2 linked regions of the Paludibaculum fermentans genome follow. The protein of the gene in region 2 interacts with the protein of the main gene of each other region in a pairwise test. Links are inferred from orthologs where the notes say so. Each region holds a gene or a part of one and is shown on either strand. Other genes may lie near its edges.

Region 1 (14,156 bases), 8.5 Mb from region 2 along the record:
TCTCGGGGCTCTGCGTGCCTGCCTGGATGAAGTACTGCTTGGACCCGGTGTATTGAGCGTAGTGCTCACCGACGTAGTGCAGGGTGCCCTGCGCGCGGTGGTCGCGGCCGGTCTTGTCGGAGGGCGCGATGGTGAGCTTCCCCGCGAGGCCGTCGGGTTTGAGAGGAGTGCCCGCGTCGGGACTAAGATCCACAGCGACATCCTGGCCGGAGCGGAAGGAGACCTGGTAATTCCATTCGCCTGTCTCGTCGGGAACGAAGTGGACGCGCCACTTGTTGCCGGCGGTGGCGCTGGTCTCGGCGGCGGTGCCGTCGGCGGCGAAGTAGCCGGGGATGACAAAGCGCCTGGCGCCCTGGGTGAAGGTGACATTGAGCCGGTAGAACAGGAACGGATTCGGATCGGCGGACTCACTGGTTGCCGGGCCATCGAAGGTGAGAACGACGTCATGCCATTGCTTGAGCTCGCCAGTGACCTGCTGTGCAGGCAGAAGGCTGCCCACACAGGGCAGCAGGAGCAGTGCGGCGGCGTAAGGGGGGGGATGAATCCAGCGGAGAAATGACATGGCGTACCTTGCGGTGTTTTCACACTGTAGCGGATCTGGAGGCGCATGGATACGGGCTGCGCAGGCAGGGGTCCGAAGTTCCGCGATGCGGAAGGCGATGCGGATGCAAACCTGTGCACTGGAGTGAAGACATGCGCCAAATGAGTGGCTGCGCAATTCCGCGGAATGGAATATTATGGATGCTCGGAATTTTCATTCAGAGACGGTAAGGATATGGCCACGATCGCCGATGCATCCTCGCGTGACCGCAACGCGGCGCAGGCAGTACTGCGCGCTTGCGAAGTGCTGAAGTGTTTCCGCAGTGAGAGCGAGGTGGTGGCCCTGCCGGATGTGGTGGACCGCACCAGCCTTTCGCGCACGACCGCCTTCCGTCTGTTGAAAAGCCTTGTCCAGGGCGGGTTGCTGGAACGAGTGGGCCGCGGTGAGTACCGCTCGCTGGTCCGCACGCGTTCGTCCCGCATCATTCGCCTGGGTTTCGCCGAGCAGACCAACTCCGAGTTTTCGCGCGCGGTGACCGAAGGGATCCAGCGTGCTGCCTCGGCTAAAGAGAATATCCAGCTCGTGATGGTGAACAACCGCTACAGCGCGGCGGAGGCCCTGCGCAACGCGGAGTACCTGATCCGCGAGAATGTCGACCTGGTGCTGGAGTTCCAGACCCACCAGCGCGTGGCCACTAAGATTGCGGCGCGGTTCCAGGAGGCCAACATCCCGGTGATCGCGATTGAGATTCCGCATCCCGGCGCAACCTACTTCGGCGCGAACAACTACGAAGCGGGCTTGATTGCGGGGCGCGCATTGGGACGCTGGACGAAACAGCATTGGCCCGGCGGAGCCGAGCAGGTGCTGCTGCTGGGACTCCCCATCGCGGGGCCGCTGCCGCGCCTTCGCATCACGGGCACGGTGGACGGGCTGCGCAGCGAACTGCCCTACTACGACACCATGTCGTGCGTGCATCTGGATGGGAAGGGCTCGTTTGAACAGATCCTGGGTGTCGTGCGCAAGCACCTAAGCCGCTCGAAGCCGAGGCGGACTCTCGTAGGTGCGGTGAACGACCCGTGCGCACTGGCGGCGCTGCGGGCCTTCGAGGAGGCCGGGTGCGCGCAGTTGTGCTCGGTTGTCGGCCAGAATGGGACCCTGGCCGCGCGGCAGGAGTTGCGGAGGCGGGGTACGCAATTGGTGGGGTCCGTCGCCTACTTCCCGGAACGCTATGGAGAAGAGCTGATCCGCATGGCGGTCCGGCTGCTGGAGCACAAACCAGTGCCATCCGCGGTCTTCGTCGCACATAAGTTACTGACGCCCCAGAACGTGGATCTGCTGTATCCGCTGGATGGGACAAGTCCGGTCGAACTGATGTAGCCGACAACGGCTAAAGGGTTGAGCGGATCTGCTGAATAGCCAGTTCAGGGCTGCTGTAGACGGGCACGCTGAGCGACTCCGGCGGAATGGCGGCGAGTACGCGCGCCATCGAGCCCTGCGCCAGCACTACGACATCCACCTTGGGCATCAGGGCATCCAGCGAGGCGCGCACGCGCTGGTCGTGCGTTTCCGTATCGCCGCGCAGTACGGCTTCGAAGGCGCCTTCACAGCAGTCTGAAATCACTTCGCAATCACGCCCCTGTGAGGCGGCGGTATCGCGAATCAGCTGAATCGTCGGCTCGAGCGTCGTGCCCAAGGTCGCCAGCACGCCCACGCGGCGCCCGATCGAGACCGCCTGTGCGGCCATGGCCTCGTCGATGCGAAAGATGGGCCCGTCGAAGAGCTGCCTCGCGACGGGAATACCAGGTCCGATGGAGGAGCAGGTGACCAGCACCGCGTCGGCGCCGGCTTCAAAGGCGGACTGGATCTGCGCCACCATGCGGCGAGTCGTCGGCTTGTCCAGGCGGCCCACCGCGATCGTGTTGCGAATCAGGCTCTCGTCAACCATGTGGAAGATCCTCCAGTCGGGCAGGATCCGGGCGCAGAGCGTATCGAACATGGGCACGAGCATTGGGCTGGTATGGATGAGAGCGAGCGTGCGCGTCATGGCTTCCTATTATGGCCCGGCAGGCGTGCAGGCCGGCGCCAGGCAATCGTATTTCGGACTGAAATGGCTGGTTTTCCTGATATTCTGTTCGCGTGCAGAGACGTACCTTCCTCCAGGCCGCCGCGCTAACTCCCCAGGCCGCCAAACACACTGGCAATGAGGCGCCCGAGGCGCGCTGGATCCGCATCGCCGAATCGCTGAAGCCGAAGCTGAAAGAGACGCTGGTAACGCCGGTCGCCATCGTGCGTCCGCAGCCCGCGCCCGATTCGTTCCTCCACTGGAAGATGGAAGTCACTGAACAGGTGGCGGCGCTGGCACAGAGACCGCTGAAGCGCGGCGACAGCTTCATCGTCGACTTCGGCCGGCACATGGCCGGGTACGTCTCTTTCAAACTGAGCGGGACTGGCGAGGCGGTGGATTCCCCGGTGCGCCTGCGGGTCACATTTGGAGAGGCTCCCGCGGATGTGGCTGTGCCGCTGGAGTCCTACACCGGAACGCTGAGCCGCGCGTGGCTGCCGGATGAGATCCTCAACGTCGACTTCCTGCCGCGCCGCGTCGAGGTGCCCCGCCGCCATGCATTCCGTTGGGTGAAGTTCGATGTCATCGACACATCGCCGAACTTCGCCGTGCATTTCGAGCGGATCGAGGCGCGGGCCGTCACCTCGGCCATAATGGAGCCGGCGCCGCTGCCCGCTGGCACACCGGAGGCGCTGCGCTCCATCGACCGCGTAAGCCTGAATACGCTACGCGACTGTATGCAGACGGTCTTCGAGGATGGTCCCCGCCGCGATCGCCGATTGTGGGTGGGCGATCTGCGCCTGCAGGCGTTGACGAACTACGTCTCCTTCCGCAACTTCGATCTGGTCAAACGCTGTCTCTATCTCTTCGCCGGCCTGCCTCGCGAGGACGGCCTGGTGGCGGCTTGTGTCTACGATGACCCGGGGCCAAAGTGCGGACGCCAATTCATCATGGATTACGCAGTGCTCTACATCGCGGCTCTGCTCGATTACGTGAAAGCGGCGAAGGACCAGCAAACCGCCAGGGAACTGTGGCCGGTGGTCCGCAAGCAGGTCGAACTGGTCAGTCAGTTCATCAACGCCGATGGCCTGTTCGCCGATCCGGGCGGTTGGTGGATCTTCATCGACTGGCGCGAGGAACTGGAGAAGACCGCCTCCATGCACGGGGTACTGCTGTTCTGCCTGAAGCAGGCAGTGGAACTGGCCGGGCATGCCGGGCAGCAGGCGGATGCGGCGAAGTATCAGGCATTGATCCACAGGATGACCGCCGCCGGACGAACGCGCTTCTTCGATTCCGCACGCAACGTTTTCGTCAGCGGGCCGCAGGGGCAGGTATCCTGGGCCTCGCAGGCTTGGATGGTGATGTCAGGCCTCGCCACGCCTGAGATGGGCGCGGTAGCCCTGCGCAATGCGATGAAGATGCCGGATGCGGTGCGGCCGGGCACGCCCTACCTTTACCACTACATGGTGGAAGCCATGCTGCTGAGCGGCTTGCGCAAGGAGGCGCTCGACCTGCTGAGCAGCTACTGGGGCGGCATGGTGGCCGCCGGCGCGGACACGTTCTGGGAGATCTACGATCCGTCCGATCCCATGTTGTCGCCCTACAAGAGCATCCTCGTGAATAGCTACTGCCACGCGTGGAGCTGCACGCCGTCCTACTTCCTGCGCGGGCTGCAACTGGGCCGCACGGCTGGTTAGGCGTTTGCCGCCCCGTGATGGTATGTCGACCAGCCGAGGTACGTCTCGAAGGCCTCTGTCAGGATGTCGGCCGAGTGTGACGCATTCATCGCGGCATGGTGCTCGAAGCCGTTGCGGCAGATGTAGCGCATCAGATTCTGTAGCGCCGGCACATGCACGACCGCCCGGCTGCCAAAGGTGGCCAGCGGATCGTCGGTGAACTGCCCTTGCCCAACATAGGCCCGGATCCGTCCTTCGCGGTCGTCCGTGCTGACTCGCGCATACGTCAGCGGTCCGGCTGGTGTCCGGCCCGACAGAGCGCCGTAAGTGTTCTGGACGCCCAACGTCGAGCCCAGGATCGGCGCCGTGCTGATGATGATGTCGGGCATGAAGCTCTTGGCCCAGTTGCCGCAGTGGAACATCACGCACTTGTCATCGTCGTCGCCGTAGTTGTTGTTCCAATCCACCAGGGCGCTGGGCGTGCCGGAAGCAAGCTGCAGAGCGTACATGGAAACGACACCCGTAATGTCCACCTCGCAGGCGCTGGGCAGGAGTTGCTCACTCATCATGCTCATCACGGTGCAGGGATTGATGCCGAAATTGCTCTGCATCGACGTCCAGCATTGAATCGCTGTGGCCTGCAGATCATACTTCGCCATCCAATCGGAGAGGACGATCGCCAGGCGCGCCATCTGCGTCATGGAGCGGGCGGGCGTATCGCCGCACGGTGCGTAGCCGCGGATGCGCTCCAGGTGGTTCTTGACGCGCACGTCGTCGGCGGGAATCTTCTCCGCGGCTCCAAAGACTTCAGAGAGATCGATGGTGTTGACGCTGATGCCGGCCGACTGCAGCAGCTTCTCGCTGTAACGAGTCGTGTTGAAGGCATTCGGACGCGCGCCGATCGCACCGATGCGGGCCCGGCGCAGGCCCTTGGTCACGCGGCAGACCGCCAGGAAATTGCGGAGATCGGCGCGGAAGCTGTCCGTCAGCGGATGCACGGTGTGACGGCGGGTGAGCGAATAGGCGATGCCGTACTGGCGCAGATTGTTGCAGACCGAGACCTTGCCGCAGAAGGCGTCGCGCCGCCGCTCCACGCTGAGTTGCGTGAGGTCGTCCGGATAGGCCTGCACCAGGACGGGCACGTTCAACTCAGACAACTGCAGCGTATCCGCCACACCTTTCTCGTCCCCGAAGTTGGGCAGGCAGACCAGCACGCCGTCGATGCGGTCGCGTTGGCTCCGGAACAGGTCGGCGCAGAGCCGGGCGTGCTGCCAGGTCTCCACCGCGCCCAGCTTCGTCGCCTCTTCATCGAGGATCACAGCCTCGATGCCCATCTCCTCGAACAGGCGCAGGATGTCCGCCCGCCCTTCGGAAACCAACCGGTCAGGAAAGAAGTCGCGATTGCCGACAATGACGGCCAGAGTCATCTTGGACATGATTCACTTCCTCGTAAATACGCCGAACTGATCCACGTTGGACGGCGTCACCAGTTCGCAATCGATGGACTGTTTCTCGGCGGCTCCGCTGGAGCCCTTCGTCAACAAGCCGTGCGCCTGATCCACGGCCATGGTCGCAATGCGCGCCGCGGGCTGAAGCACAGTCGCTTTGATCGACCCGGCGCGGATCGCGGCCAATACATCGGGGCTGCCATCGAAGCCAACGACGATCACCTCCTGGCGTCCGGCCGCCTTCAGTGCCGCGGCCGCGCCCAGCGCCATCGTGTCGTTGCCTGAGATAACGCCCTTGATGTCCGGGTGCGCTTGCAGCAGGGTCTCCATTTTCTGGAAGGCTTCGGTCTGGCTCCAGTTGGCGCTCTGCTGCCCAACCAGCCGCATTCCCGTGTACTTGTCGAGTACCTCGTGGTAGCCCCTGGTCCGCACCTGCGCATTCGTATCGGATTCCCGCCCCAGCAACTCGACGAACGTGCCCTTCTCACCCATCAGCCGCACAAACTCCTGGGCGCCGAGTAACGCCCCCTGGTAGTTATTCGAAACGATCTGGGCCGCGGCAATGCCGTTGGCATTGATTTCGCGGTCAATCAGGAAGACGGGTATATTCGCTCCTTTGGCCTTGGCGACCGCGGCAACGGACGCGTCGGCGCCCGCGTTGTCGAGAATGATGGCCGACGCTCCATTCGCAATGGCTACATCCACCAGTTCATCCTGCTTGTGGGCGTCGTCATTGTGCGTATTGACGGAGGCATCATAGCCCAGGGCGCGAGCCCTGTTGGCCGCGGCATCCGCTTCCGCCTTGAAGAAAGGGTTGTCGTGCGACGGAGTGATGATCGCAATACTTCGCTTGCCACCGCCCTGGCGGCAGCCTACCAGGGCGAGCATGCCCAGGGAGAAAACTAGGAAGACCTTTCGCGCCATGAGAACCTCTTTTGCATCTGGTCGAGCAACACGGCCACCACGATCACCACGCCTTTGATGACGATCTGCCAGAACTGCGAAACACCCAACAGAACCAACCCGTCCGCCAGGACGCCAATGACGAAAGCTCCGGCGATGCTGCCGCCGACTCCACCACGCCCACCCATCAGCGAGGTGCCGCCCAGCACTACGGCGGCAATTGCATTCAACTCAAACGTCTCGCCGGTCGCGGGGTGGGCGGACATCAACTGTGAAGCTATAATCACGCCGACAATCGCCGAACAAAACCCCGAAATCACGTAGCTCAGGAGTTTGACACGTCCAACGCGCACACCCGACAACTCGGCCGCGCGTTCGTTTCCGCCCACAGCGTAGATCCGCCGCCCGAAGGGTGTGCGGGCAGCTACAAACGCACCGGCCGCACCCACCACCGCCATCAGCCAGATGGGCACGGGCAACATCAGAATCGTGCCGGACCCCAGCCAGGCGAAGCCGGTGTTGTGCAGTTCCGGCTTACCGAGCAGATTGGGAAAGGTCGCTCCGTTGGAGATGAGCAATGCCGCGCCCCGGGCGACGTACATCGTGCCAAGCGTTGCAATGAACGGAGCGACAGAAAACTTCGTGATCAGCCATCCGTTCAGCGCGCCGACACCGCTGCCCGCCAGCGCGGCGAGCAGAATCACCAACCAGACCTGAAAGTAGATAACGATTCCAAAGGAGGGCAGCACCAGACCGGTGTTGATGAGCCCGCCGGCCACGATGCCGGCCAATCCGGCAATAGAGCCAACCGAGAGGTCAATGCCGCCGGTCAGAATGACAAACGTCATCCCCACAGCCAGTATCGCGTTGATCGCGACATGCTTCACCAGGATCATCAGATTGCCTGAGCTGAGGAAGGCGGGCGACAGCGAAGCAAAGACGATGACGAGCACGACCAAGGCAACCAGTGCCCGCAGGCGGAATAGGACGTCGCTGATGCGATGATTCCCGGCCGGGGCAAGGGGCTGGATCGCCTCATTGTGCGTTGACATGGAGATTCTCCGGTTTGGCGCAGGCGGCGGCCATCAGATTCTGCTCGTTGAGCTCGCTTCGCTCGAAAGAGGCTGAGAGGCGCCCGCGTGCCATTACCAGCACACGGTCAGCCAGCGTCAATACTTCGTGCAGGTCCGACGAGGCGAAGAGGATTGCTACACCCTCGGCGGCAAGCTTCCGGGCGATCTCGAAGATCTCAGCCCGTGCGCCGACGTCCACGCCGCGGCTGGGCTCGTCCATCAGCAGCACACGCGGTTTTGTCAGCAGGTACTTCGAGATCACGGCTTTCTGCTGATTCCCCCCGCTCAGCGACGTAATCGGCTGATCCTGGCCGGTGGTCTTGATGCGCAACTGCGCAATCATGCGTGAGGCGCTGGCAGCCTCCTCCGTGCGCCGCAGAAGCCCATGACTGGAGTGCGCCGACAGGCTCGCCAGCGTCATGTTGCGGCCCACGGAGAATGTGGGGATCAGGCCCGCGGCCTGGCGATCCTCCGGGACCAGGGCGAGGCCCGCGGCGATGCGTTCCCTCACGGACAGGTGCTCCAGGCTGCGGCCCGCCAGCGAAATACGCCCGCCCGAGCCGGCGCGATTCCCGGCCAGAACCTCAAGGAGTTCCGTGCGGCCCGCGCCCATCAGCCCATAGACTCCAACCAACTCGCCCGCGCACACCGAAAGGGAAACGTCGTGCACGCGGCCGGGAACGCTGAGATGCTCCACACGCAGGACTTCCGCGTCGCCAGCGCATTCGGCATGCTGCGCGGACGCTGCCCAACGGCGGTCCGTCATGCGGTCGATGATCCACGCAACGTCCACCTCCGCGATCGCAGCCGACTCCACCAACCGCCCGTCCCGCAGCACCGTGACGCGGTCGCCGATCTCCATCAACTCTTCCAACTTGTGGGAGATGTAGACGATCCCAACGCCCGCTGCCTTGAGTTCGCGAATCACACGAAAGAGGACGGCGATCTCGTTAGGGCTCAGCGCGGAGGTGGGCTCATCCATCAGCAGGACGCGCACATTGCGCGCCAGCGCCCGGCAGATTTCGACAATCTGCTGGCAGCCCAACGGCAGGTCGCCCACCAGGGTGTGGACGTCAATGTCCTGCTCGAGTTTCTTCATCAGCCCGCGTGCTATTCCCTCCTCGGACTTACGATCGATCACGCCGCCGCGAGTCCGCTCGCAGGCCATGAAAATGTTCTCGACGACGCTCAGGTTCGGGAAAAGGCTAAGCTCCTGATAGATCATCCCGATCCCGGCCGCCGCCGCGTCGCGCGTCGAACCCAGGCGAATCTCGCGCCCTTCCAACTCCAGATGGCCCATAGTCGGCTGCTCGACTCCGGCCAGCAGTTTTACGAGCGTCGACTTCCCCGCCCCATTCTCCCCGATGAGGACGTGAACTTCGCCGCGCCGCAACTCGAAATCAACCGCATCCAGGGCGACCGTACCCGGATAGCGCTTCGTGACCTGGCAGGCGCGCAACAGGGAGGGAGACTGGCTCATTTGACTCCCTCGACCCAGCGGAATCGAACCGGAACGATATGTGGAATCTCATCCCCCGCCGTGAATGTGCCGGTGAACGCGATGCGGCGTCCCTCTGAGCCGGCGATCTCCGCAGTGGGCGGCAGGCATTGCAGGGCGCGCGCATTCAATTTGCTGGATACATTGGCGAAGTCGATCTGATTCACAAACTGGCTGAACTGAACCAATCCCGTGGCATCACGCAGGGAGGAGCCTCGCACTTCGGGGCCAATCTGCAATACGGCGTCGGCGTGTCCGTCGAAGGGCTCGAAATCCAGGCTCATCTGCCCCAATGGCGGAGCTGGATTCACTTTCAACACGCGAGCCGTCCCCTTCAATATGAAGTGTGTACCGGCCTTGCGAGAGGAAGCAGCGGGCAAGCCGCTGACATCCACGGCGGAAGCTTCGATCGCCGGCAGGATCTTCGTCTGCCATTGCGAGTCGACAAAGCGGGTGGCATCGAACCGGTCCTGCGCCGCAGCCGCGGACTGGCCTTCGATCGGCCGCACCGTCCAGGGGACGCAAGCCGTGAGCGAGAGACTCAGAATCGCGGCGCAGGCTCGCTTCATCGTTTCCTCGATACCTGAGCGACGCGGCCGGCTCCGTTTGCCGCGGTGGAAGATTCCAGCAATTGTGAAGCCGTCAGCCGGTCGGTGATCAGCACATTGATCCACTTGCCGGCCAGTGCACCGCGAATGGCGGCGAGCTTTCTGCGGCCCCCCGCCACGCCCACTACCCGGCTGACCTTGCGCAACTCTTCGAGGCTCATCCCGATCACACGCTCGTTCAACGGGCTCACCACAGGCATTCCTGCTCCATCGAAGAATCGCAGGCAGATGTCGCCCACTGCGCCGCGCTCGCCCAGTTCTTTCAATTCCGCTCCGGAGAACACGTTGCCGCTCAACGTGAGCAGGTGGGAGGGCTCAATCGCGCCGATGCCCACCAGCGCCACACTGACCACGCCAAACAACTCGCAGGCCTGCCGGACATACTGGTCTTCCTGCATCACCTGCTTGGCTTCCACCGTCCCCAGTACTCCGGGCGCCGGCAGCAGTGTAGCGGTCCCGCCGATCAGGTTCGCCAGCCGCCGCGTGACATGGGTGGCGTGCACTTCGGCAGCAGGATTCCCAATGCCGCCCAGGATCTGAACGACCCGGGCCCCGGCACAGCGCTGGCTGGGATGCATGGCGTCGACCATGGCCAGCAGGGCGGCGCTCCACGACGAGATTCCGATGACGTCGCCCGGGCGCAGGGTCGTCTCCATGTAGAATGCCGCCGCCGCGCCTAGGTCCCGGGCGATCTGCGCCTCGTCGTCAATACAATCGACGACGATCACCTCCTTCAGTGCATAGTGCGACTGTAGCGCCTCCTCCAACTCCGGATGAGTGCCGGAAGGAACGGCAACGGTGATGCGGACGATGCCCTCTACCTCGGCCTTCTTCAACAGCCGCGAGATGGTGGATTGCGACACATTCAGCCGCTCCATAATCTCGGTCTGCCGTAAGCCCTGACCGTAATACATGCGCGCAACTTTGGCGATCAACCGGAGTTCGTCTATCCGAGCCATGACTTATGTTGCCATCTCCCGGGTTTTGAAATCGCCCAGCGTCCGGGCCACCGCGTCGCGCCATCCGGCATACAGCCGCTGGCGGTCGGCCTCGCTCATCTGGGGCTCGAACCGCTGCTCCTGACGCGGCAACTGCTCCAAATCCCCAATGCCCTTCCAGACTCCGGCGGCCAGCCCGGCTAGCCAGGCCGCACCCATGGCGGAAAGATCCAATGAGAGATTCCGGACCACCGGCCGCCCCAGGATATCCGCCTGGAACTGCATGAGTTGATCGTTGCGGCTGGCGCCGCCATCGGCCAGCAACATCTCGGGTTCTTCGCCGGTGTCCAGCGTCATCGCGTCGAAAACATCACGGACCTGAAAGGCGATCGATTCCAGGGCAGCGCGCGCCAAATGGCCGGCGGTCGTTCCACGGGTCAGTCCTGTAATGAGGCCGCGGGCATCGTCTCGCCAGTAAGGAGCACCCAGCCCGGCCATCGCCGGCACCAGGTAGACGCCGCCGCTGTCGTCCTTTCCTGCCGCCATCCCGGCCAGGTCGGCGGCCGGGTCACCCAAGCCCAGCAATTCACCCGTCCACTGCATGGTGCCGCCGCTCAGAGTGATGTTGCCTTCGATTCCGTACTGCGCCGGGCCGCCCGCTGACCAGGCCACCGTCGCCGACAGGCCGTGGCTGGAGGAGACGGGTCCCTCGGTCGCCCGCATCAGTGAAGAGCCGGTGCCATATGTCGCCTTGGTCGCTCGCGGACGGAACGCCGCATGGGCAAACAGCGCCGCGTGGGAATCGCCGATCACTCCGCAAATGGGAACCCCATCCCCGCATCGTCCGGCTCCCGCGGTTGTGCCAAACACTCCGCTCGACGGCTGAATCGCGGGCAGCACAGCGCGAGGTACGCCAAACCATTCCAACAACTCGTCGTCCCAGGCCAGCCGGCCCAGTTCCATCAACTGTGTCCGTGAGGCATTCGTGGTGTCGCAGGCATGCACCGCCCCCTTTGTCAGGTTCCACAGCAGCCAGCTATCCACCGTGCCCATGCACAACTCACCGCCCTCAGCCATGGCCCGTCCATCCGGAAGCTGGTCGATGAGCCAGGCAGCCTTGCTGGCGGAGAACAGCGGATCAATCCCGAGTCCGGTCTTCCGCCGGATGGCCGGCTCCAACCCGCGCTGGCGGAGTTCCGCACAGAACGGCGCGGTCCGGCGGCATTGCCAGATCACGCAGGGACCGCAGGGCTCGCCGGTCTTCCGGTTCCAGACGATGACGGATTCGCGCTGGTTGCTCACGGCAATGGCCGCGGGCGGCGCTCCACCGGCCGCCTCCAGGCACTCGTCCATCACTGCCTGCACGGCCTGCCAGATCGCCCCGGCATCCTGCTGGATCCAGCCCGGCCGCGGGCACTGGACCGTCATCGGTCGCGAAGCCCGTGCCAGGACCGCGCCTCGCGCGTCCACCAGCAGGGCCTTCGTGTTCGTCGTGCCTTGATCGATGCTCAGAATCCGAGCGGCGCTCAACACTTCCGGGCCTTCCTCCTCATTACGGCGATCGCCGCATCGTGGATGGCTGCCGCGGTCAGGCCGAGGTGTTCAAACAGGAATGCGGTGGAGCCCGTCGGCGCGAATACGTCAGGCACTCCGACAATCTTCACCGGCACTGGCACCGTGGCTGTCACCACTTCAGCCACCGCACCGCCCAGGCCTCCGTGGATGGAATGCTCCTCCGCCGTAACGATGCAACCCGTCTCTTGCGCGGCGGCAGTAATCGCCTCCTCGTCCAACGGCCGCAGCGTCGCCATGTTCAGAACGCGGGCCGCTATGCCTTCCTGCTCCAACTGCCGGGCCGCCTCCAGGGCGCGGCACACCAGCGTGCCATTGGCGATCAGCGTCACGTCGCGGCCTTCCCGCAGTTTCGTCGCCCGGCCCAACCGGAACGCCTGGCCCTCTCCATGCACGTTCGGCACACCCATGCGGCTCAGCCGCAGATAGACTGGACCATCCAACTCCAGTGCCGCGCCCAGCGCCTGCTCCGTCTCGTACGGATCCGCCGGCACGATCACGGTCAGGTTCGGCAACACCCGAGTCCAGGCAAGGTCTTCAATCGAGTGGTGAGTCGGGCCCAGAGGTCCATACGCCATGCCGCCCGACATGCCGCACAACTTCACATTCGACTTCGAATAGGCCAAGTCTACCTTCACCTGCTCCATCGCACGCCCGGTCAGGAAACACGCGGCCCCACAGACGAAGGGGATCAGCCCGCCATTGGCCAGGCCGCAGCCCACGCCCACCATGTTCTGCTCGGCGATGCCGACATTGACTAACCGCCGCGGGTACAGTTTGCGGAATCCGCCCATCTTGCTGGACCCCAGCGAGTCGTTGACCACGGCCACAATGCGCGCGTCAGCCGCGGCGGCCTCTTCCAGGGTGCGCGCGAAGGCGTCCCGGCAATCGAACAATTGCGCCGATGCGCTCACGACTGCAACTCCTTCAGCGCTGCTTCCAATTCCGTGTCGCTGGGCACTTTGTGGTGCCATTCCGGCCGGTCCATCATGAACGAGACGCCCTGGCCCTTGTGAGTGTGCGCGATCACACAATTCGGTTTTCCCGGCTCCAAGGGCAGGCGGTGGAATAGCTCGACCAGCGCGGCATGATCGTGTCCATCCACTTCATGGACCGCCCAACCGAAGGCGCGCCATTTGTCGGCCAGCGGCTCCAGACGGATCGTATCCTCGGTCCAGGCGCCCTGCTGGATCCGATTGCGGTCGACAATCAGTGTGAGGTTGTCCAGCCCGTAGTGGGCCGCGGTCATCGCCGCCTCCCAGTTGCTGCCTTCCTGCAACTCGCCGTCGCCTGTGAGCACAAAAGTCCGCCAGGCAGCGCCGCTGATCTTCGCCGCCAGCGCCATGCCCGTCGCAATGGGCATGCCGTGTCCCAATGGACCCGTGTTTGCCTCCACTCCGGGCAGTTTGTTCCGGTCAGGATGGCCGTTCAGCATCGACATCGGCTGCATATAGCTGTCCAGCCATTCCGCGGGAAAGCAGCCGGCCTGGGCCAGCGTGGCGTAGAACGCGCCCGAGCAGTGCCCCTTGCTCATCACGAAGCGGTCGCGGTCTTCGGCATTCGTCCATGTCCCGCCTGCCCGCATGGCCCCGAAGTACAGCGAAACCAGGATGTCGGTCGAGGACAAGTCGCCACCCGGATGGCCAGTTTTTGCACTGTGAACCATCCGCAAACTGCGGCTGCGGACTGCAGCCGAGATCCGCTGCAACTCTTCAATCCGGACTGCAGATGCCACCACTGTAAGTCCCCATTGGCATATTTATGCGCTACTGCAAGAAATTCCAAAGATAAGCTATCAACGTCAGCCGCGGACGTCAAGCCCGTCCTGAATTCTGTG
Region 2 (15,210 bases):
TTCGCCAACGACTTCAGCATCCTGAGCTCGTACACCTGGTCGAAGCTCATGGCCCACTCCAACTACATGAACCCCGGCTTCTCCGATGCCTTCGAGAACATGGTGGCCGACATCGACCGCACCCAGCGCCTCGTCATCAACGGCATCTACAACCTGCCCGTCGGCAAGGGCAAGCGCTTTGCCATCAACTCCACCATCCTCGATCACGTCATCGGCGGCTGGCAGTTGAGCGGCGTCGGAGCCTTCCAGTCGGGGGCGCCCATCAAGACCAACAGCAATACCGTCGCCACCGGCCAGTCGATCTTCACCTCCGACCGCAATGTCGACAAGTGGTTCAACCCCGGAGCCTTCGCCGTCCAGCAGGGCATCGCCCAGCCCTTCGGGCAGCGCACGCTCACCCAGTACCTGAGCCAGTTCCGCAACCAGGGCATTGCCAACTACGACATCTCGGTCAACAAGTCCTTCCAGCTGGCCGAACGCTTCCGGCTGCAGTTCCGGTCTGAATTCTTCAACGTGTTCAACCGCACGCAGTTCGCCTCACCCAACGTCAACGTCACCAGCGCCACTTACGGCAAGGTGACGTCACAAGCCAACATCCCTCGCCAGATTCAGTTTGGTCTGAAGCTGGTCTACTAACCAACCCACCCAGGGGAACCGGCTCGCGGCAACGCGGTCGGCTCCCCTGGCATTTTTGAATTCACCCTGCTGCCTTCCGTCCGCACTCCACCGCATGACGCTTAGAACGACACTCCTCGTCCTTTCCGGACTCCCGCTCCTGGTGGCCCAGACTCGCCCCGCGGCGCCGCAGGTGCTCTACCTGGAGAAAGTGCGGACCTTCGCCGACACCCTGTTGGCAAACGGCCTGGACCGCTACGGCAGCAAGTCCACGCCGGCCTGGGTTTCGATGCTCGACATCAAAACTCGCCGCATTCCCGAGTCAAAGGACCCCAACTGGCAGCGCTCCTACGACGCCGAAGACTACATGCGCAACGCGCGCGGCAGCAACCTCTATCGCGACATCGCCACCATCCAGACCTTCCTGGAACTCTCGACCCTCACTGGAGATCCGCGCTATCAGCAGGCCGCCGACGCCTACATGTCCTGGTTTATGCAGACCTGCGCGAGCCCCACCACCGGCCTCTTCGCCTGGGGCGAGCACATGTTCTACAACGTCGTCCGGGAAGACATCGAGGCCAACCGCCATGAACTCGAGCGCCAGCTCCCCCCGTGGGAAGAGCTCTGGCGCCTGAATCCCGAGGCTGTCCGCCGCGAGATCGAAGGTCTCTACACCTACCACATCCACGACAAGGAGACCTTCAACTTCGACCGGCACGGCAACTTCTATACCGGCAAGTTCGACGACCCGCAGGTGCGCGGGCCCTACACCAAGCACTCCGGGCTCTACGCCTACTCGTTCCTCTTCCTTTACACAAAGACCGGAGAGCAGAAGCACCTCGACTGGGCGCTCAAGGCCGGGCAGATGTTCTGGAAGGTCCGCAACCCTCAGACGAACCTGATCGGCGGGGCCTGGGCGCCGGTGCAGAGCGGCCCCACCAACCTGCCGGGCCACCTCTCCTGGTATCTCCTTCATGCTTACCGCCTGGACCGCCGGCAGACCGTGCTGCGCGATGTCGCCGCGGGCCTCGCCAAGGCCTATATGCAGGCCTCCTGGGATCCAGTGGCCCGCCGCTACCATCGCGACGTGAATGTCTCTGACGCCAAGCCGCTGCCCGGCTACCTCTCCCCGTGGAGCGACGGACAGGGTGAGTCCGGCATGTTCGGCCAGGCGGCCCTCATGGCTTTCCAGGAGACCGGTGATCCGCAATTCATGGAGTTCGCCCGCCGCTACGCGCAGGCCGCCTTCGAGGATCCCATATCGTCCGGCATCCATCCCGAAACCTACGGCAAGAGCCTCGAGTTCCTCCTCGATATGTTCGAGGCAACCCATGAGACGGCCTACCTCAAGGCGGTCCGCCGCTTCGCCGCCAAAGCCTGCGACACCCTGTTCGAGAACGGTCTCATCAAGGAGACCCCGGACGGCTACATCTACAATGCCTCCTCCGGAGCCGGCGACCTGGCCCACGCGCTGCTGCGCGCCGCGAAAGTCGAATCCGCAGCCGGCGTTCCGGCCTCCGCTGACGACCGTTTCCCCGTCCTCGACTCCTGGTCCTTCCCGAAGCTCGTCAAGGCCGGCCAGCCCGTGTCCATCTCCCTGAAACCGGGCCCGCTGCCGCAAGGCGCGCGGATGGTGCTCATCGCCGATGCCAGCCAGGAGATCCAGCCGTCGATCTCCGCCCCGGGCGTCTACCGGTTCGAACTACCGGCCTCCACAACGGGTGGCGCCCGCCACTTTGCCGCGCGCGTCCGTGTCACGGGCAGCCTCTCCTGGCAGGCCTGGTCCGGTCAGCAGACGGTCTGGACTAGCGAGATCGCCGCCTTTCCCAATATCCTGCTGGGAGGCCAGCCCGCCCCCGGTGTCGAGAGACTCGCCGCGGCGGCAATCAACGGCAGGCCACCAGCCAACGCCCTGCCGTGGTTGTTCCGCCTGCCCGCCGCCGCCACGCGTTCCACCCTCAGCGTGCATCTGACACCGGAGGAGATGGATCCTTACCTGCCCAACTCGCTGAAGCTCTATCGCCAGGTCAACCACACCTGGGTGCCTGTAGCGTCGAAAGTGGACCCCGCGGCCCGCTCGCTCACCACCCAGGCCGCCCCCGGCCTCTACGCCATCGGCGGCGAACCTCGCTTGAACTGGCGCCTGCCCACCGATGGAGCCTTGCTGGTCTCGCCTGTCGTGGCTGACTTCCAGCACGACGGCAAAACCCTCCAGATCGCCCTCGCCACTAACGACATCGACCGGTCGCTCCACTTGCTGCGCCCGGATGGCACCTCCCTTTGGCGCTTCCCGGCCAAGGGCGCCCTCACCACGCCCGTCCTCGTTCAGACCGGCAGCCAGCCGGCCATCGCCTTTGCATCCCTGGACACGCTCTACCTCGTCAACGCCCAGGGCCGGGAACAGTGGAGCCGCAAATTCAATAGCCGCGTCCTGCCGCCTGCCTTCACGCAGGGGCGGCTCTATGCCGCCACCGCCGGCGGTGAACTGCTGGTGCTCGATCCCACCGGCGCCGTCCTATGGAGGTACGCGCTCGGCGCCGCCGCCGTGACTTCGCCCGTGGTCACAGATCTCCTGGGCGACGGCAGCCGAGTCATCCTGCTGGGCGGCGCCGATGCCAAGCTCCACGCCATTGTCGAAAACAAAGGGGAACTCTGGGCGGCGGAGGCCCGCGGACCGCGCTTCCTGCCGCCTGCTGTCGGCGACATCGACGGTGACGGCAAACTGGAAGTCGTCTTCGCCGCCAAGTCCGTCTCCACCGCGCACGAGGTGGTTGCCCTCAACGCGAAGGGCGTCCGCCTCTGGGCCCACGAAGCGCACCGCGAGGGCGAGTGGGCTCCGGTCCTGGCCGACATGCAGGGCCTGGGCTACAAGCAGGTCATCGTCGAGACCGAACTCTCGCCCTGGCCCAAGTGCGAGTTGACGATCCTCGATCGCGACGGCCGCCGTCTGCGCGGCATCCCCATCCAGAGCCGGGTCACACTCATCCCGGTAGCCACTGACCTCGACGCCGATGGCAAGCTCGACCTCGTCTTCCCGTGCAACGAAGACCGCCGCATGCATGCCGTCGCCAACTCCGGAGCCGACCTCTGGAGCTTCGCGCCGAAGAGCCTCAACTACACCGGAGCCAAGATGAAAGGCGGCGGCTCACCGGCCATTGCCGACATCGACGGCGACGGCCGCCTCGAACTCGTGGTCGGCGATGACGAGACCGTGTTGAACTGCATCCGTACCGAAACCCGGCAGCCGCCGCGCACCATTGTCATCGGCGAGTTCCGGCATTCGGGCGCACACACGGGCAATTGATGTTAATCTCGGCGCGCGTGAGGCCCAGGGCCGGGGCCGCCGTGGGGCAGGAGGTGCTGGGACCCTCCTGCCGGCAGTCTCCCACGCGCGAAGGATTCCAGGAAAGGAACAGACTATGAATCAATCAGAAACATGGAGCCGCCGGAAGTTCATCGGCACCTCGTCGGCAGCCTGGATGACAGCCGCCGGCGCGCAGCGCGTCCTCGGCGCCAACGACAAGGTACGCGTCGCCGTGTGCGGCGTGAGGAAGCGCGGCTGGGATCACGTCCGGCAGTTCGCGAAACTGCCTAACGTCGAAGTGGCCGCCATCTGCGAAGTCGACGAGAACGTGCTGAACGGCCGCCTCAAGGATATGGAGAAGCTGGGGCTGCCCAAGCCGAAGACCTACTTTGACGTGCGCCGGCTGCTCGAAGACAAATCGATCGATGCGGTCTCTGTGGCCACGCCTACCAGTTGGCATGCGCTGATCGGCATCTGGGCCTGCCAGGCCGGCAAGGACGCCTATGTCGAGAAGCCCTGTTCCCACAACTGGTGGGAAGGTCGGCAACTGGTCGCCGCGGCGAAGAAGTACAACCGCATCGTGCAGCACGGCACGCAGGGCCGCTCCCGCAAGTCCGGCATGGAGGCCATGACCAAGCTCCACGAAGGACTCATCGGCGACATCTACATGGCGCGCGGCCTCTGCTACAAACGCCGCGACACCATCGGCAAGACTCCGGCCGAGCCCACGCCCGCCGGTGTCCACTACGATCTATGGACCGGACCAGCGCCGCTGCGCCCTTTCACAAAGAATCACTTCCACTACAACTGGCACTGGTTCTGGGACTACGGCAACGGCGACCTTGGCAACCAGGGCATCCACCAGGTCGACATGGCGCGCCACGGCATGCAGCTCAAGTTCCCCAACAAGATCACGGCCATGGGCGGACACTTCGTCTTCGACGACGACCAGGAGACCCCCAACACGTTGTCCTGCGCCTTCCAGTACGACCTGCCCGGAGGCAAACGCAAGATGATCGAGTTTGAGGTCCGCCACTGGATCACCAACCGCGAAGCCGAGATCGGCACGGACTTCATGTACAGCCAGGGCCAGGGTCCCAACACCATCGGCACGATCTTCTATGGCGCGAACGGCTATCTCGCCGTGGGCGACGAGGACACCCTGAACGGCTACCGCTCCTACATCGGCAAGGACATGATCCCGGGGCCGACCCATCATGAGGGCGGCGACCACTTTGCCAACTTCATCGATGTCGTCCGCAGCCGCAAACAGGAGGACCTGCACGCGCCCATCGAGGAAGGTCACATCTCGTGCACCCTGGTCCACCTCGCTAACGCATCTTACCGCCTGGGCCGCACCTTGAACTTCGATCCCGTGGCGGAGAAAGTGATCGGCGACGACGCCGCCAATCGCCTGCTGCGCGACGCCGACCGCGGCTACCGCGCGCCGTTCGTGATTCCGGACAAGGTCTGACCCAGCCAATCGTCTGGAGGGCTGCACTGTACGGACACGCGGGGCTCCGGTGACTTGTGGCTGACTCCCGCAGCCTGCTCCGCGAATCTCAGTGTGTTCCGTGCGGGTGGGCCGGACTGACAGGGCGGCAGTCCGGCCCCTGCGGGGATGAGGAAACAGGATCCTTAGACTTTGCTCAACGCCACCGTCAGCGGTTCCCCGCCCAGCGTCAGCGCAGCGCCGTCCTGAACTTCAGGTTCCAGCACGATGCTCTCCGCCAGCAGTTCCCCTTTCAGGTACTCAGTGTGCGTCTCCACCGCCTCGACGATTCGCGCCGAAGCCTGGTACCGCACCGTGATCCTGTCGGAGATCAGCAGGTTCTGCGCCTTGCGCTGATCCTGCACCAGCCGGTTGAAGTCGCGCGCAATGCCTTCCTGGAGCAGTGCCGGCGTCAGCGTCGTGTCGAGCGCCAGGAACGTGCCGCCCTCCTCCGTGCACTGCAGCGTCGCCGGGCCTTCCCAGAACACGAAGTACTCGTCCTGCGCCACCTCGATCACTTCGTCCCCAACTTTCACTGGGAAGGTCGGGTTCGCACGAACTTCACGCAACGTCGCGGCTTCGAACGCCGCGCTGATCGCCTTCAGGTGCTTGCCGGCGCGCGGCCCCAGCTTCTTGAGATCGGGCTTCAGCCGCGCCTTCACCAGCGCGCCCTCGTCTTCAATCAGCGCCAGTCGCTGGATGTTGCCCTCTTCCAGGATCTGCGCCGCGTACTTCTCGTTCTCCAGGACCTTGCGCTCCTGTTCATCTTTCGGCCGGATGGTGAGAACGCTCAGAGGCTGCCGCACTTTCACCTTGCTCTGCGTCCGCAGGTGCAGCGCCAGGTTCTTGAGGCGGATCACGGCCGCGATCGAGGTTTCCAGCTCCTCGTCCATCAGGCTCTCGTCGGCCACCGGATACGAGGTCAGGTGCACCGACTCTGGAGCGGAGGGATCCACCGCCCGCACCAGGTTCTGGTACACGTGCTCCGTCAGGAACGGCAGCACCGGCGCCATCAGACGGATCACCGTCGTCAGCACCGTGTACAGCGTCTGGTAGGCGTCGTTGTCGCTCTGCCAGAACCGGCGCCGGGAACGCCGCAGGTACCAGTTCGAGAAGTCCTCGTCGAACTCCTGGAAGCGCTCAATCAGCTTGTAATGCTCAAAACTCTGGAACGAACCATGAGCGTCGGCGACCAGGCGTTGCAGGCGGCTCAGCACCCAGCGGTCCAGTTCGTTTGTGCTTGGCTTGGCCTCGGCGGAGGGCTTCCATCCGTCGGCCGAAGCGTACATCACGAAGAAGCTGTAGCAGTTCCAGAAGGTCAGCAGCTTGCGCCGCGCTTCGCCGTCGATCGTCTGGCCCGCCGTCGGCTTCAGGTCAGGGAAGTTCAGGTGCTGCGACGTCTTCTGCTCGGCGTAGATGTAGCGCATCACTTCGGCGCCCAGCACCTCCGCCGCTTCGTCGAACGCAATGGAGTTGCCCTTCGACTTGTGCATCTCCTCGCCGCGCGCGTCGCGCACCAGGCCGTGGCCCAGCAGCGCCTTGAACGGAGCCTTGTTCACCAGCATGGCCGACATGGCCAGCATCGAGTAGAACCAGTTCCGGAACTGGCCGGGGAACGACTCGAGTACGAGATCGGCCGGGAACCACTTCTGCCAGTATTCGTTGTCCGAGGTGAAGCGCATCGTCGAGAACGGCACGATGCCCGCGTCCAGCCAGGGATTGCCCACGTCTTCCACGCGTGTCGCCGTGCCGCCGCAATGCTCGCAGCGCAGCTTCACCTTGTCGATGAACGGCCTGTGCGGCGTGTGGCCTTCGAACTCGTCCCAACCTTCCACCGCCTTCGACTTCAGCTCGTCGTAGCCGCCGATCACCTGGAACGAATGGCACGCGCCGCAGACCCAGATGGGCAGCGCCAGGCCCCAGAAGCGCTTCTTCGAGATCATCCAGTCGCCCATGTTCTTGAGCCAATCCTGCTCACGGGCTTCGCCGTCCGACGGGATCCACTTGATGGTCGGCACGGAGTTCTGGATGCGGTCGCGCCAGTCCATGCGGATGAACCATTCATCCACGGGGCGGAAGATCAGCTCTTCCTTGCAGCGCCAGCAGTGCGGGTAGACGTGCGGGTACTTTTCCTTCGAGACCAGCAGGCCCTTCTCGCGCAGCTCGGTCACGATGTCGTCGGCGATCTCGCTGGCGTGGCGCCCGGTGTAGGCGCCGAAGCCGTCGAGGAAGCGCGCGTTCTCGCCCAGCGGAGCAATCACCGCCAGGTCTTCCTTGCGGCCCAGCGCCTGATCTTCCGCGCCGCAGCCCGGCGCGATGTGGACGATGCCCGTGCCTTCCGCGTCGCTGACGTCCGTCCACGCCACCACGCGATGCGCGTGCCGCGACTGGTTCTGCGCCGGCAGTTCGTCGAACGGGCCGCTGTATTTCAGACCCACCAGGGACGCACCGGAAACCTCACCCAGCACATCCAGCGTGCCGCTGCCCTTCAGGATGGTGCGGATCGAAGGCAGCTTGTGCGTCTCGTGCTTGCCCTCCACCTGGAGATCCTGGATGCGGTCGCGTTCGAAATTGCCCTTGCCGATGTAGTAGGTCCATTCGCCGTGGCGCACCTTCAGGTACGTCATCCCGGGATTCACGGCCGCCGCCACGTTGGAGGTGAGCGTCCACGGAGTGGTCGTCCACACCAGCAGCGCCGTCTTCTCCTCGCCCAGGATGGGGAACCGCACGAACACCGACGTGTGCTGCGTGATCTTGCGCCCTTCGGCCACTTCCATCTGCGAGAGACCGGTGCCGCAGCGTCCGCACCACGGCATGACGTCATGGCCGCGGTAGATGAAGCCCTCGGAATTGCACTTCTTCAGGAACGACCAGATGGTGTAGTTGTTCTCATTGGCGAACGTGAAGTAGCTGCCGCCGTACTCCGCGCTGCCCAGCTTGCCGATGATCTCGCTGGCGCGGGCCGTCACTTCCTTGCCGCTGGGCATGGTGAAGGTCACCACGCGGTCGCCGTCGGCCAGCGCGTCGCGCAGGCCTAACAGCACTTCCGGCTTGTCCCAGTCGCACCAATAGCCCAGGCGGATCGACTGCTCGGTCTGCCGCGTGGCGAAGGTCAGCACGCGCTCCTTGCAGGCGCGCACAAACTTGTCCATGCCATAGTCGGCGATGTCGCGCTTCGTGCCCAGGCCCAGGCTCTTTTCCACTTCCACTTCCACCCACAGGCCCTGGCAGTCGAAGCCGTTCTGGTAGCGCAGTTCCTTGCCGTTCATGGCATGGTAGCGCTGGTACATGTCTTTCAATGTGCGGCCCCAGGCGTGATGTACGCCCATGGGGTTGTTGGCGGTAATCGGCCCGTCCAGAAACGACCACTTCTCCTTGCCGGCATTCTGCGCGCGCAGCTTGGCGAACGTCTGGTTCTGCTCCCAGAAACGGAGCACATCCCGCTCGAGAGCGGGGAAATCGGGCACCTTGGGTACGGGCTGATACATGGTGTTGATGACGGGCCTGAACTTTGGCCCTTCTTCTATTTCAGCACGCCTTGCGGGAATCCGGCCCGGTTGGCTCCAGGCGATACAATATTTGTGGTCGCAAGGAGACCCCCATCATGGACTTCAGTCGTCGTGGATTTCTCGAAATGAACGCTGCTCTGGCCACGTCCATGAGCGCGCAGGTCGCCCCGAACGACCGCATTCAACTGGCCTGCATCGGCTGCGGAGCCCGCGCCCACGAGTTGATGGCCGGCGCCATGGCCCACCCCCAGTTCGAGATCACCCAGGTGGTGGACGCCTACACCGGCCGCACGGAACGCGCGCTCGACCGCATCAAGGAGACCCGCGGCAACACCGCCAAGATCCGCCGCGACTACCGCGAAGTCATCGCCGACAAGTCGGTCGACGCCATCATCTGCGCCACTCCGGACCACTGGCACAAGCAGATCGTCGTCGAGGCCATGAAGGCTGGCAAGGACGTCTATTGCGAGAAGCCTCTCACCTATAAGTCCGCGGAGGGACTGGAGATCATCGCCACGGCCAGGGACACGGGCCGCATGCTGCAGGTGGGCTCCCAGGGCATGAGTACGATGTCGCAGGTCCGGGCTAAGCAGATGATCAAGGAAGGCAAGCTGGGCAAGGTGACGATGATCCGCGCGGCCTACAACCGCAACTCCGCCTCCGGAGCCTGGATCTACCCCATCCCGCCCGACGCCAATCCGCAGACCGTGAACTGGGACATGTTCCTGGGGTCGGCTCCCAAGCACGGCTTCGATCTGGAACGGTTCTTCCGCTGGCGCTGCTATCGCGACTACTCCGGCGGCATTGCCACGGACCTGTTCGTGCATCTCTGCACCACCATCCACTTCCTGATGGACGCCAAAGTGCCGTCCAAGGTGATGGGCATGGGCGGGCTATATCGTTGGAAAGAATCGCGCGACGTGCCCGATACGCTCAATGCCGTACTCGAGTATCCGGAAGGATTCACCGTGAACCTCAGCTCGACGTTCAACAACCAGTCGAGCTCTGAGGCGAGCTTCATGTTCCTGGGTACCGAAGGCACTTTGTCCGTCGGCTGGGGCGAGCTGAAGTACTGGCCGGAGCACATCGGCGAAGACAACCGCTGGATCGTCGAGTCGTGGCCGAAGAAGCTGGAAGAGGCTTATTACAAAGACCCGAAGGTCCAGAAGGAAGAGATGCCGTCGCTCGCCAAGGCCCATCTGGTGGAAGGCGGCACCGAGTGGCGCGAACAGGGGCAGGACGCCACCATCATCCACTTCTGGCACTTTCTGAACTCAATCAAGACCCGCAAATCCTACTGGGAAGACGCGGTGGCGGGCCATCATGCGGCGGCTTGCGCCCACATGGTCAACCAGAGCGCCCGCGAGGGCCGCATGGTGCAATGGGACTTCGCCCGGGACGACGTTAAGGCGTAAGTCCCCAGTTTTCATTGAAGAAGCCGGCCGTGACCACCTTGCCCGGAGTGTGTTCTTCCGGCGGTTGGGTGGTGTCCAGGATCGCCCAGTCGGGCAGCTTGGGCACCTGGCGGGCGTTGTTCAGGTTGTCGAACTCGCGGAACGTCACGCCGCTATTCAGCACCACGTACTTCTTTGGATTCAAAGGATTCGGAAAGATCAGGACGGGTACGTGGGTGGCTGCCGGGTAGCGCCGGCCCTGGAAGACCACGGCCTCGGCGGTCCACTGGACGGGCAGCTTGTCGAGGATGCGGGCCAGGATCCGGTTGCTGTGCGGGTCGCCCCACAACACCAGGTTGCTGGACGCGATCACGTCGTCGGTCACGGCGGAGTCGTCCAGGACCTGGGCGTCGCCCCGGAACTGACGCCGCCACTCGCGGATGGCCCGGCTGAGCTCACTGGCCGTCCACTCGCCCGTCTTTTCCGACAGCGGCGTCCCGCTCGGTTTAACAAATACGAACGAGTCAAGAAAGGCGTCGTCGATAGGACCCTGGAGTCCATGGACTTTGTGGAGTCCGGGCTCCTCACCACCGGCCACCGTCCACCGCCCGGCGGTTTTGCGCAGTTTCACCGTCCAACTGCGGTCGGTTTGCGGTGAATTCACCGTCAGTTTCTGACCGTCCACGGTGACGGTCCGAAAATCGGGCTTCGCGCCGCCCGGCCCGAACTCGAAATTGAGTAAAACAACACCTGTCGTTTTGGCCTCGACGCCGGTTTCCGTTTGCTGGGCGTCGACACGGGCGCGCTGCCAGTGCTTTTCAAGCCCTTCGACCACCACCCACTTCATGCGGTTGTACGAAAGAGTCCAGGTTGTAAAGCGGATCCTGGACGGATAGGGATCGCGGGTCGAGTTGGCGTCCACGATCGCGTTGATTTGTGGTTTCGAATCAGGATGATAGCGGTGGCCAGTGTTGGGACCGTAGACCCGGCTCAACTGCATCCCTTCCAGCTTGAGCTCGCGTTCCATGACGTCCGCCGCCTGTTTCTGCGGATCGATGTCGCCGTTGTAGGCGACCACCGGTAAGTTATAGAAATTAGAGGCGTAATCGGTGGCGTTGTACATGTGCCAGAGCGCCTTCTCCCACTCCGGTGTGGCGGCGATCTGCTCCGGCGTCAGCTTGAGGAATTCCGGTGTTTCGCTAAACCCGGCGCCAGGCGCGGCGGCGGCCCACAATCCGGCATGGTGGGCGGCAATGTGCCAGGCCGCGGCTCCGCCCATGCTAAAGCCGCGAACCACGATCCGGTTGTCGTCGATGGGGTAATGGCGCTTGACGTCCGCCAGCGCCTCGAAGAGATCGACTTCCCCCGCTAACTTATTGGCATTGCAGTATCTTCCATACAGGAACAGGACGATGGAATCGGGCGGTGTGAACTCGCCCACGCTGTGCTCGCGCTCCCACAGGAAGTTCACTTCGCTCAGGACTTCGCTCCGCCCATGGAACCAGGCATCCAGCCGCCAGCGCCGGGGTCCGTTGGGCGGGATGTAGAGCCCATACGGCTGGACACTTTTGTCGATCTTCGAGACGTAGCCGCGCACGACCAGGCCGGTCGCGGTGGTCCAGGGGGCTTCGCCTTTGAGGAGTTGATCAGCCCGGACCTGGCCTTCGCGCAGCAGTTCCTTGGCCTTGAAGATCTCCTCGGATTTGAAGAACTCGTTGTACTGCAAGGCGTAGCGGGCCGCCTCGTGGTAGATCTGCACGTCCGGCAGCAGCGGATTGCCCTTTAGTTTTTCGAGGGACGAGTGCAGGCGTTGGAGGCCGGCCTCGAGGTCCTTGCGGTCGGCGGCGGGAACGTCCACGCCCGGCGGCGGGACGGGGCGGACGGGCTCGGCTTGGAGAGCGGCGGCGAGGATCAGCAGTAGACGGAACATGGGCGTTCCGCCATCTTAACCCGCATGTACGAATTGATGCACACGACGGAAGTACTTCTGGGCGCGGGTGACATCCCTGATGATCTGGGTACGCAAGGCATCGGCGGAGTCGAACTTGCGCTCGGCGCGGAGGCGGAAGAGGAATTCGAGCCTGATGCGGGCGGGGGCAAGGTCGACGAACGGGCCGAACAGAAACGTCTCGATGGTCAGGTGCTGGCCGTCGAAGGTGGGGCGGAAGCCGATGTTGGTGACGGAGTCCCAGCGGCGGCCGGAATCCGGGTCGGTCGTCCGGGTGATGTAGACTCCGTCGGCGGGCAGGGCGGAGGTCGAGTCTTCCAGCGAGCTGGTTTGGAGGTTCAGGGTGGGCACGGTCTGCTTCGAGCCGCGGCCGTCGCCGGGCACCACAGAGCCGGTGATGGAATAGGGGCGTTCCAGCAGGCGATTGGCCTTGTTGATGTTGCCTGCGGCGAGCAGGCCTCGGATTTCGCTGGACGAGACCGGGATGCCGCGCCGGATGAGCAGCGGGACGATTTCGGTCCGGAGGCCAGGGCAGCGGCGCAGGTCCCCGATGGTGCCGGATTGCTTGCGTCCGAAATGGAAGTTGTTGCCGACGATGACGGCGCGGGCGCCCAGGATGTCGAGCAGGACGCGATGCAGGAACTCGTCCGGGGTGAGGTTGGCCAGTTCGCGGTCGAAGGGCAGGATGAGCACCTGCTGGATGCCGTCGGCGGCCATGAGGGCGCACCGTTCATCGGGGGTGGTGAGCAGGCGCGGCGCGCGTTCCGGAGCGACGATCGTGGTGGGGTGTGGATGGAACGTGATGGCCGAGGGCTTCACTCCGAGCTCGGCGGCGGTGGTCAGCGTGCGGCGCATCAGTTCACGATGGCCGGCATGCACGCCGTCGAAGTTGCCGATGGTGACGGCGGAAGGCGCAAAGCCGTGGCGCGCTTCATCGAGGCCGCGAAAGATGCGGATGGGCGTCGTCATGAGTGTGGGTTCAGGCTTCTATCGCGATCTGCAGGCCGTCGTAGGCGAGGTAGACGTGTTCGGGCAGCAGTTCCTGGGCCCGGGCATGGAGCAGGTCGTGCGAGATGTGCGTAAAGTAGGTCGCTTTCGGCTTCAGGCGGGCCACGGTTTTGAGGCTCTGATCCACGGTGGAATGCGTGGGGTGCGGCTTATAGCGGAGGGCATCCAGGAAAAGCACATCAAGGCCTTCCAGCAGGGCCATTGATTCCTCGGGGATCTCGCTGTGATCAGTGAGGTAGGCGGCGCGGCCGAAGCGGTAGCCGTGGCATTCACCGCTGCCGTGCTTCACCGGGATGGGCTTGAACTCGATGCCGTCCACCAGGATGGGCGTGCCGTCGAAGACGTGGGCCTCGATCTTGGGCCGCGACGATTCGGTGGGGCCATCGTGGAAGATGTAGCTGAAGATGCGGCGGATGACCTCCATGGTGAACGCCGAGGCGTAGATGGGGATGGGCTCCTTCTGGCGGTAGTTGAAGGGGCGCAGGTCGTCGAGGCCGAGGATGTGGTCAGCGTGCGGGTGGGTGTAGAGGACGGCGTCGAGCCGGTCCAACTGATGAGTGAGCGCCTGCTGGCGAAAGTCGGGGCCGGTATCGATCATGACGACCCGCTGGTCCCAGCGGACGCACACGGAGGGCCGCAGGCGCGTATCGCGCGGATCATTGGACGTACAGACTTTGCAGTGGCACCCGATGGTGGGCACGCCCACACTGGTGCCGGAGCCGAGGACGGTGAGGGTGAGACTGCGAGGGGCCTCAGCCATTGGCCGGGGCTTCCGCCGTCTTGGAGGCTTCCGCCGCCTTTTTCCCTTCCGCTTCAAATGCCTGCAGATAGCGGAACCTGAGTTCCGTGACCGTATTGTCGAGGTTGCGCTGCTCTTCCAGCAACAGGTTGCCCTTGGTCTTCTCCTGGAGCATGGCGAGCAGGTCGATCATCTTGCGTGCCATGGGGAGTTGGACTTCGGCCGGCTGGTCGCCGCGCGGGTAGAGGCCGAGCTGCATTTCCGCGTCGGCACGGAGAGACAGAACGAGAAAGTCGAAATCGCTCATCGCTCTCCATTGTACGGAGAAGGAGCAAGAAAAATGAAGCACGGTAAGGTTTACATCCGCTTGGGTTGACATCCGACCCAAGTCAGCCAATACTGATGTCGGATGCCTACCCAAAAGCCTGACGATGATCGCATCGCCCTGTTGCAGGGCACGCTCGACCTGCTGATTCTGAGAATGCTCGTTTTGGGCCCGCGGCACGGGCAGGGCATTGCGCGGCATATCCAGCAGACCTCGGAAGACACCTTCCTGGTGGATCATGGGTCGTTGTACCTGGCACTGCAGAGGCTGGAGGATAAAGGCTGGATCAGTGCGGAGTGGGGCGTATCGGACAACAACCGCAAGGCGCGGTTCTATTCGCTTACGGACGAGGGCCGGGCTCAATTGGCTGTGAAGGCCAGCCAGTGGCGGCGGCTGGCCCGGGCGATCGGGCTGATTCTGGGACCGGAAGAGCAGGAGGCATAGATGGCCATGTTCTGGCGGCGCAAACGGAGTGTGAACGACTTTCAGGAAGAGATCCGGGCGCACCTGGAACTCGAGGCGGAGGCCTTGAAGCAGGAGGGGCTGTCCGAAAGGGAGGCGCGGCTGGCGGCCAAGAAGGCGTTCGGCAATGTGCTGGGCGCCGAGGAACGGTTCTATGAGAAGAACCGCCTGCGCTGGCTGGACGAGTTTTCACAGGATTTGCGGCACGGGCTGCGGATGATGCGGAAGGCTCCCGGATTCACGGCCGCTGTCGTGGCGACACTGGCGTTGGGCATGGGTGCGAATACGGCGATCTTCAGCCTGATCGACGCGGTGCTGCTGCGGTCGCTGCCCGTGCAGGCGCCGGAGCAACTGGTGTTCCTGGCGGCTGCGGGCCCAAAGGGCCGGGGGCCGGCTCCGCCCTATCCCTGTTTC

Evidence for each region.
Region 1: the proteins of IRI77_RS34975 (region 2) and IRI77_RS01160 interact in binary tests that used the Escherichia coli proteins (3 or more experiments, as listed by UniProt). The link is inferred for Paludibaculum fermentans from one-to-one orthologs.

The regions. Positions count from the first base shown.
Region 1 is NZ_CP063849.1:301,447-315,602, reverse strand. What follows is about bases 4,668-7,546. They hold IRI77_RS01160 (D-ribose ABC transporter substrate-binding protein), read right to left. Parts: upstream 6,616-7,546; coding sequence 5,719-6,615; downstream 4,668-5,718. Other genes in these bases: IRI77_RS01155 (ABC transporter permease), read right to left, coding at 6,630-7,546; IRI77_RS01165 (L-fucose/L-arabinose isomerase family protein), read right to left, coding at 4,668-5,715. In the rest of the region: IRI77_RS01185 (DUF5060 domain-containing protein), read right to left, coding at 1-562; IRI77_RS01180 (substrate-binding domain-containing protein), read left to right, coding at 776-1,918; IRI77_RS01175 (aspartate/glutamate racemase family protein), read right to left, coding at 1,929-2,585; IRI77_RS01170 (alpha-L-rhamnosidase-related protein), read left to right, coding at 2,678-4,300; more of IRI77_RS01165, read right to left, coding at 4,297-4,667; more of IRI77_RS01155, read right to left, coding at 7,547-7,682; IRI77_RS01150 (sugar ABC transporter ATP-binding protein), read right to left, coding at 7,666-9,183; IRI77_RS01145 (DUF2291 family protein), read right to left, coding at 9,180-9,770; IRI77_RS01140 (sugar-binding transcriptional regulator), read right to left, coding at 9,767-10,768; IRI77_RS01135 (FGGY family carbohydrate kinase), read right to left, coding at 10,772-12,280; IRI77_RS01130 (transketolase family protein), read right to left, coding at 12,274-13,293; IRI77_RS01125 (transketolase), read right to left, coding at 13,230-13,985. UniProt on the Escherichia coli protein: Part of the ABC transporter complex RbsABC involved in ribose import. Binds ribose. Also serves as the primary chemoreceptor for chemotaxis.
Region 2 is NZ_CP063849.1:8,788,985-8,804,194, forward strand. The notes cover bases 5,358-9,290. They hold IRI77_RS34975 (class I tRNA ligase family protein), read right to left. Parts: upstream 8,900-9,290; coding sequence 5,558-8,899; downstream 5,358-5,557. Other genes in these bases: IRI77_RS34970 (Gfo/Idh/MocA family protein), read left to right, coding at 5,358-5,393; IRI77_RS34980 (Gfo/Idh/MocA family protein), read left to right, coding at 9,016-9,290. Also shown: IRI77_RS34960 (TonB-dependent receptor), read left to right, coding at 1-636; IRI77_RS34965 (outer membrane protein assembly factor BamB family protein), read left to right, coding at 731-3,919; more of IRI77_RS34970, read left to right, coding at 4,035-5,357; more of IRI77_RS34980, read left to right, coding at 9,291-10,335; IRI77_RS34985 (prolyl oligopeptidase family serine peptidase), read right to left, coding at 10,325-12,244; riboflavin biosynthesis protein RibF, read right to left, coding at 12,260-13,231; IRI77_RS34995 (MBL fold metallo-hydrolase), read right to left, coding at 13,242-14,030; IRI77_RS35000 (DUF1844 domain-containing protein), read right to left, coding at 14,023-14,316; IRI77_RS35005 (PadR family transcriptional regulator), read left to right, coding at 14,419-14,778; IRI77_RS35010 (ABC transporter permease), read left to right, coding at 14,779-15,210. UniProt on the Escherichia coli protein: Catalyzes the attachment of isoleucine to tRNA(Ile). As IleRS can inadvertently accommodate and process structurally similar amino acids such as valine, to avoid such errors it has two additional distinct tRNA(Ile)-dependent editing activities.